Regions from separate parts of the Paenibacillus sp. J2R1T-4 genome, predicted to be linked through region 2. Evidence: riboswitches for the same ligand, from Rfam matches in the RefSeq annotation. Region 2 holds a riboswitch; the other holds the start of a gene.
What was found. A riboswitch is a leader RNA that binds a small molecule or an ion and turns the genes downstream of it on or off. The one in region 2 is predicted to bind cyclic di-AMP.
Positions count from the first base shown of each region.

Region 1: another riboswitch for cyclic di-AMP. It lies ahead of AC58QD_RS18560 (C40 family peptidase); the one in region 2 lies ahead of AC58QD_RS31930 (KamA family radical SAM protein).

Region 1 covers NZ_JCAUBA010000011.1:24,604-28,021, reverse strand. Annotated here, with positions in the region: gene AC58QD_RS18565 (LysR family transcriptional regulator) at 69-980, shown strand; gene AC58QD_RS18560 (C40 family peptidase) at 1,061-1,537, opposite strand; cyclic di-AMP (ydaO/yuaA leader) riboswitch at 1,541-1,675, opposite strand; gene AC58QD_RS18555 (hypothetical protein) at 1,807-2,625, opposite strand; gene AC58QD_RS18550 (M1 family metallopeptidase) at 2,655-3,418, opposite strand, start outside.
Region 2 covers NZ_JCAUBA010000035.1:40,703-44,120, reverse strand. Annotated here, with positions in the region: gene solA (N-methyl-L-tryptophan oxidase) at 1-966, shown strand, start outside; gene AC58QD_RS31930 (KamA family radical SAM protein) at 1,020-2,210, opposite strand; cyclic di-AMP (ydaO/yuaA leader) riboswitch at 2,381-2,521, opposite strand; gene AC58QD_RS31925 (nicotinate phosphoribosyltransferase) at 2,745-3,418, opposite strand, start outside.

The DNA of each region.
Region 1 (3,418 bases), on a different contig from region 2:
TTGATCATAAATCTAATATATTATTGAGCATAATGCATAAATAATAGTTATGAATAGGTGGAGTCCACATGAATTTGCACGCCCTCAGGCTGTTCGATACGGTGGCGAGGTTAGGCAGTGTGACAAAAGCATCTGAGCATCTGCGTATCAGTCAGCCTGCCGTTACAATGCAATTGCGTAATCTCGAACGGGAGACGGGACTGACCCTATTAATTTCGAAGGGGAGGGGAGTCATCTTAACCGATGCTGGCCGCATGCTGGCCGAGCATGCTGAGCGCCTCTTCGCGATGGAGCGAGAGATCGAGGATCGTGTAAGTTTATATCGGGAGGGGAAGCAAGGAAAGCTGCGTTTATCCGTTACCTCCCTGCCGGCACACCGTCTGCTCCCGCAATGGACAGCAGGCTATAAACTTGGGTCGCCGGATATAGAGATCAACATTCATTCGTGTAACCGGAGGGAAGCCGTCCAACGGTTGCTTACTTACCAGGCTGATCTCGCTATTATAGGGGGAGGAGGGATAATCCCTGATCAACTGGAACATGAGCTGCTGCTTCAAGATGCTATGTGTTTCGTAGTACCGAAGCATCATCCCTTAGCTAACCGTAAAGCAACCCTCGAGTCAATCTTGCAAGAACCCTTCATTGTAAGAGAAGAGGGAAGCTCTGCACGCGAGAAGTTAGAAGGACTATCCCGTGAAATAGGGCTGCCGCTTAAAATTGGCTTAACGGTCAACGGGCTGTATGAAATTATACGAGCTGTTGCAGCCGGTTACGGAGCGATGTTCGTGTCTGCATTAGAAGTGAAACAAGCGCTGGAGGAGGGCGAGGTATGTATCGTTCACGTTCAGGAGGTCCAACTCCACAATCCCATACACTTGTGCTGGCGGGCTAAGGAACGGTTAACACCAGCTGCGGAATCTTTTCGTGACTTGGTCAACGAGAGCATCAGAGCGCTACCGGGACAAGCTCCCCACGAATAGAATACAAGCCCGGCACGGCGGAAAGATCCGCATCATACCGGGCTTGTGAACATCTTAGAAAAAATTTATAAATCCCTGTTTCAATGTGCCACTTGTGCGTTTAATTGATCATAGAGGTCATCCCACAGCACTCTACGAGCGGATACATAACGCTTGGCATAGTACGATTCGCTCAATGTGTTCTTCACGACGCCCTTATTCGTGGCCGAATGAACGAACACATCGTCACCGAGGTAAATGCCGACATGTGAGATGCCTTTACCGTCTGTGTTGAAGAATACAAGATCGCCTGCACGTAAATCTTCTTTCGGAATCCAGTAGCCTTCTTTGTTCTGGGCTTTGGATTGATGGTCAAGTTCGATACCGAACTTATTGAATACGAACATGGTGAAGCCGGAGCAATCGAAGCCAGTTGTCGGGGAAATTCCTCCGTATCTGTATTTCGTGCCTGCGAGCTCGTCCACTGTTGATTCGAGGACCGTTTCTGCTGAAGCGCTTCCAAGCTGAAAGCAGAATAACATGGTAATACTTGCGAACAATAGTAAAAGCTTTTTCAAACAGGAAACTCCTTCCAGTGCCTACGAGGTTAGCTGAGGGTTCGGTTGAAGGTTCCCTATGATCACTTTGAAGCGAGATCAATTCACCCAGATTGGATCCCCCGTTTCCCAAGAATGGGAATTCGGCAAATATCGATTTGTTTTTTGCTAAGTTTTCTAATTCGCCTTTGTATGCCAAAATCCTCCTTCTTGTGCAAAAAAAATAACAAAATATGCGAAAAGCCCGAAATCCGCATTGGATTTCGGGCTTTAAGGTGCTTAGAACCGAACTATCGCATGTTGTGCTCGCTGAAATAGTGATATTGGGTCGAAACCGCCCACAGCTTGAACAACATTTTTAACAAATGGAATACTTGATGAAGAATGAGTGCTGAGAGGCCGGCCCACACGAGAGATGCAGACATCGTCAAGGAAGTGAGAACGCCCGATAACAATAACAGGAAGCTGGATAACAGCAGGATCATGGGAATATGTCGAAGGAACACACCAATCGATCCCGACATAGGCTTCTGTGCCGTACGGCCCAACATAAGATAGACGAAGCACAAATGAACCATATAGGCGTAGATCAGGAAAGCAAGTACCGAAGGAAGCACCGCGATGATGAGAGATTCGTAGGAGGTTTGTGTGGTGAATGCTTTCCTGACAATCGGATAGAGCCAGTAACCAGGAGCAATTGTCAGCACTACCTGCACGAAGTAATAGAGGGCGAATATACCTCCTAATTCCTTCACACCCTTGAAGAAGCGATAACCCGAGTTCAGACTAGTATTATGGATGGAATAAAAGATGCCAGCATTCAAAATAGGAGTCAATATCATTCTAATAAGGACAAGCCCAAGCAACGTCCACAAGTAGGAATGGCTGATATCGGTCTTCATAAGTTGAAACTCGCCTTCAGCCAAGAACAGCTGGACGGCTGACGTGGACAGGTGCCCGCTTGGGTATCGGTGCAGCAAAGGAATGACGATGGATTTGACGAAATGGAGCAGCAGCAGTCCCCATGTGAATTGGTACACCCATAATACGAGCAGCACGAAATATTGCGAAGTCATAGTCTGAAAGCCGTGTTTGAGATATTTCATCATCGTTTTATCCTCCCAAAACATTTACGGACCTACCAAGCAATCCCGTCGACAACACTCTCAATTAATTTAACCAAGCCTATATTCCACCGCACTTTCCACTTCGGATCAATCTGGGTTTGATAAAAGTTGTTGATGCGCTTATTTTCCAGGATCAATGTATGATGCGGATCAATAGCGGCCCATTCTAACGGTGACTGACTGGTCATCGTGAACGTAGTGAGCAGTTCCGTACCCTCCCATGTTTTCTCCACGGTAGATCCGTCTTGGAAATGGAAATGGATAGGGACATCTTTATAGGAGCCGCCGAGCTTCTTTACAACGACAGCGGTCTCGTATAGGAGTGTTCCGTCTTTCTTTTTTTTCGAAGTTTGAACCTGATCAATTGAATAGTCCGTCATCATCCCGTCATACACGAATTGGTCGAAAAACCCGCTCCAGCTAGTCTTTGTTACGTCTTCCAAAGTTTTCTGAAAATCTTGTGTAGAGGGATGTCGGAACTTCCAACGTTCGAAATAAGTGCGCAGGACCCTCAGCATTTGCTTTTGTCCGATTTGATCCTCGATGCTTTTCAAGACAAGCTTGGCTCTCGTGTACACATTATCGGCATAATGGCTGTGATTATCGTAACGCCAGGCATCTAGCTTGAGAGGGGCAGGGGTAGTCATATAGCTGGACTCCAGGGCCAGATTCGGCTTCTCTCCGAACTCGGTTTCCATGAGCAGATCTTCGGCGTAGGAAGTAAAGCCCTCATCCAGCCATGCTTCTTCGAATTCGTTGGTCGCAACCATGCCGT
Region 2 (3,418 bases):
TTGTTGCTCAGAGCTCAGCAATTGTGGAATCAGTTAGAGTCTGAGACGGGGAACAAGCTATTCCATCAAACTGGGGTGCTAAGCGTCGGGAGGAAGAATACTACTTACATCGAGACCATAATGGACAGCGCTAGACAATACGGATTGCCTCTTGAGCTGTTAGAAGCCCGGGAGATTTGCCACCGGTGGCCTGGAATTCGTCTGGAGGATGACTTCATAGGTTGTTTGGAGACTAGCTCCGGGGTGCTAAAGAGCGAAGTATGCGTCCAATCTTACAAGGGTCTTGCTTTGGCGCATGGAGCCAAGCTATTGACCGGCCAACGGGTTCGAGCGATCGAGCTCGCTCAGAGCGGAACTATAGTGAAGACAGACGAAGGGACCTTCCATGCAGATCGAATTGTTGTGAGTGCTGGAGCCTGGGTCCCTTATCTTCTGGAGACGGCGGGAATCCATGCGGCGGTACAGCCCACTCGCAAAACTGTTGGATGGTTCGAGTCTGATGCGGAGTTGTATCACTCAAGCCGCTTCCCTGCTTTTATATTCCAACTTGATGGAGGTACTTTCTATGGCTTCCCTGATATGGATGGGGGCGGTGTTAAGGTAGGCAGACATGATAGCGGTCTTCCAGTTCATCCTGACGAGGTGAATCGCCAGTTCGGCGTTAGGCCGGAGGATGAGGGCGATCTCAGAATGTTTCTTGAGACCTGCATGCCCCAGGCCGCAGGATCACTGCGTGAGGGGAAAGTATGCCTATACTCCATGACCCCTGATGAAGATTTTATTGTCGATGTGCTTCCAGAGCACCGGCATGCTGTTATCCTTGCCGGATTTTCTGGACATGGCTTCAAGTTCTCAAGCGTTATGGGCGAAATCGCGGCACAGCTGCTGACCGAGGGGAGCTCCAGCTTTGATTTGTCCTCGTTCTCTATAACGAGACCAGCACTTGCAGCTCGGCGTCGGCGATAGCAGGGGCCCTATTTACAAGAGTAACCGCCCGGATTGGGCGGTTACTCTGATATTCAGTCTCCGATGATCCTCATCGGATAAGAATGGATATATACGGTTGTATGATCGAAGTCTTCCAAGCCTGCCAGTTCAACAACTTTCAACTCGTCGGCAGCGTAATCTTCATTCCCGACTTCAATCTGTTCATCGAGAAACAGAGCTTCGTCAGGACAATCCCAGATCATGAACTGTCCGTCTCGATTGTCGCGCGACTGTACATATTTCAAATACGCCTTGCCCTGCTCAATCGCCAGCACTTCAATTCGTCCAGAAGCATGGCCGACGTATAGGCGAACCCGTTTGCCGAACCCGGATGTGCGTGTTTTGGTTTCTTCGACAAGTGTGTAAGCTTTGGCGAGAGGAAGAGATACGTCTGCAGCAACAGCCGCCTCGGAATTATGAACGTAAAAATAGTTCGGTGTAACCCCAACCTGTGTAATGCAGTCCAGCAAATGGCTCAGTACTACAGAATCGTCGTTGATGCCCTTCCATATAGGCGTGTGATTGACCACGATCGCCCCTGCTTGCCTCAAGGCCTCGAAGCAGCTTCTCGCCTCAAGAGTAAGCTCATCGGGATGATGGATGTGCGCCTTGACATAAATACGTTGATCAGGACGCGAGCAGGAACGAATAATATCCAACAATTCCATATCAGCGGTAACACGCATGGGGTATAAGATCGGAAGCTTGGATTCCAGACGGATCGTGCGTACATGTTCAGCTGCGCTTAACCGCCTCATAATGTAACCCAATAGAGAAGTAGGCATAACAAAGCTGTCTCGACCGCTCAGCCATACATTGCTAATCTCAGCATGCGACTCGATAAAAGCGAGTCCCGCTTCCAACTGCTCCATCGGAGCATTGAGCGTACTGCCATTCAGCGGTGCGCAGTTACTGCAGCCGCACCCCCGGTCACTTCTTACATCAGGCAAGCTCAGCCTCACTGTGTTCCCGCCGTAGCTGGAATAACCATGATCAACCTCGCCTTCCAGTTCAAGCCCAGCTTCATCCCATCTGTCATACTCATCCATTCCGTTCTCATTCTCCATTACAGCAATGAGCCTGCGCATCGATTCTTGTGCGTCCGTCCGATCGACTAGCCCCCGATAATAATCGTTGATGCTTAGAACACATTGATCTGTGACCGCATCCGGCGAGACACTCTCCTCCTGTGGTTGGGCAATGGATAACTTACGCTTCAGCATACTTCTCATCCTCCTCTTCACTGGTCCTGTTATACGATCCGGGGCAGCGGTGAGTACATGCCGAATAGACCCACTGCCGCAACGCATCGATAAGCGCTAGTGCATACAGAGGGTCATAAATATAAAAAAGACCCTTAGCCGGGTCAATTGTGCGTAATAATCACAAATAAACTTGACCCATCTACTGCTGACGAGGTTAGCTGACGGACTCGGGAAAGATGGTTCCCTACGATCACATGATCGATTCGCCCCTACAAATTGGTTCCCCCGCTTCCCGGAACACAAAACCGGAAATTAAGCGCTACTCTAATTTTATTGGATGATACCAGGTATGTCAATGCTGGAGCGCATATAGCATAGCTGCTACCCCACCTGGATTGTTGCTGCACGGCTATGCAAACGATCCGGAATCATCAAAATAAACAGAACCTAAATTAGTGTATGCAGGGCGATATCCTTTGGTGCACAATACGTTTCCAATTCATGCACTTTCTTACATGGAGTCAGCCCATATCCTTAATAAGCCAGATGTTACTAATTAGGTTTGCGATGTTTCTCGATCAGTTCCATCTTCAGCTCCCATACCGCAGTACTCAAGTTAACGCGATACATCTCCGGATTCAGCTTACGAAGTATTTGCGGCCAGAACAGGGTCAGCTGCTCCTCATGGTAGGCGCGAATATGCTCCAAGCCAGGCAGCTGATAAACCAACTCCCCCTCGTGAAATATCGGTTCCAACAGAGCGACAGCCTCATAATTCTCAATGAATTTATGAATATACGGATGGACGGGATCGAACAGCTTAATCCGCTCACCAGCCCGAACATCTACCTCATGCCCCAGTGCTACGTAATCGGCTTCCGCTTTCCCCGTCGCCTTGTTCACGATCCGGTACACATCCTTGAACCCTGGATTCGATACTTTCTCTGGGTTGCCTGAGATCTTGATGACCGGTACGTACTTTCCCGCCTTTTCCCTCGCGACTAGCTTATACACCCCGCCAAGCGCAGGCTGATCACCGCCAGTTATTAATTGAGTGCCCACTCCCCAAATGTCGATCTTTGCACCCTGTGCTTTGAGGTTGAGAATAATATTCTCGTCGAGATCATTCGAAGCTACGATCTTCACGTCCGACAGGCCTGCTTCATCCAGAAGCTTCCGCGCGCTCTGTGAGAGGTAAGCCAAGTCTCCGCTATCCAGCCTGATGG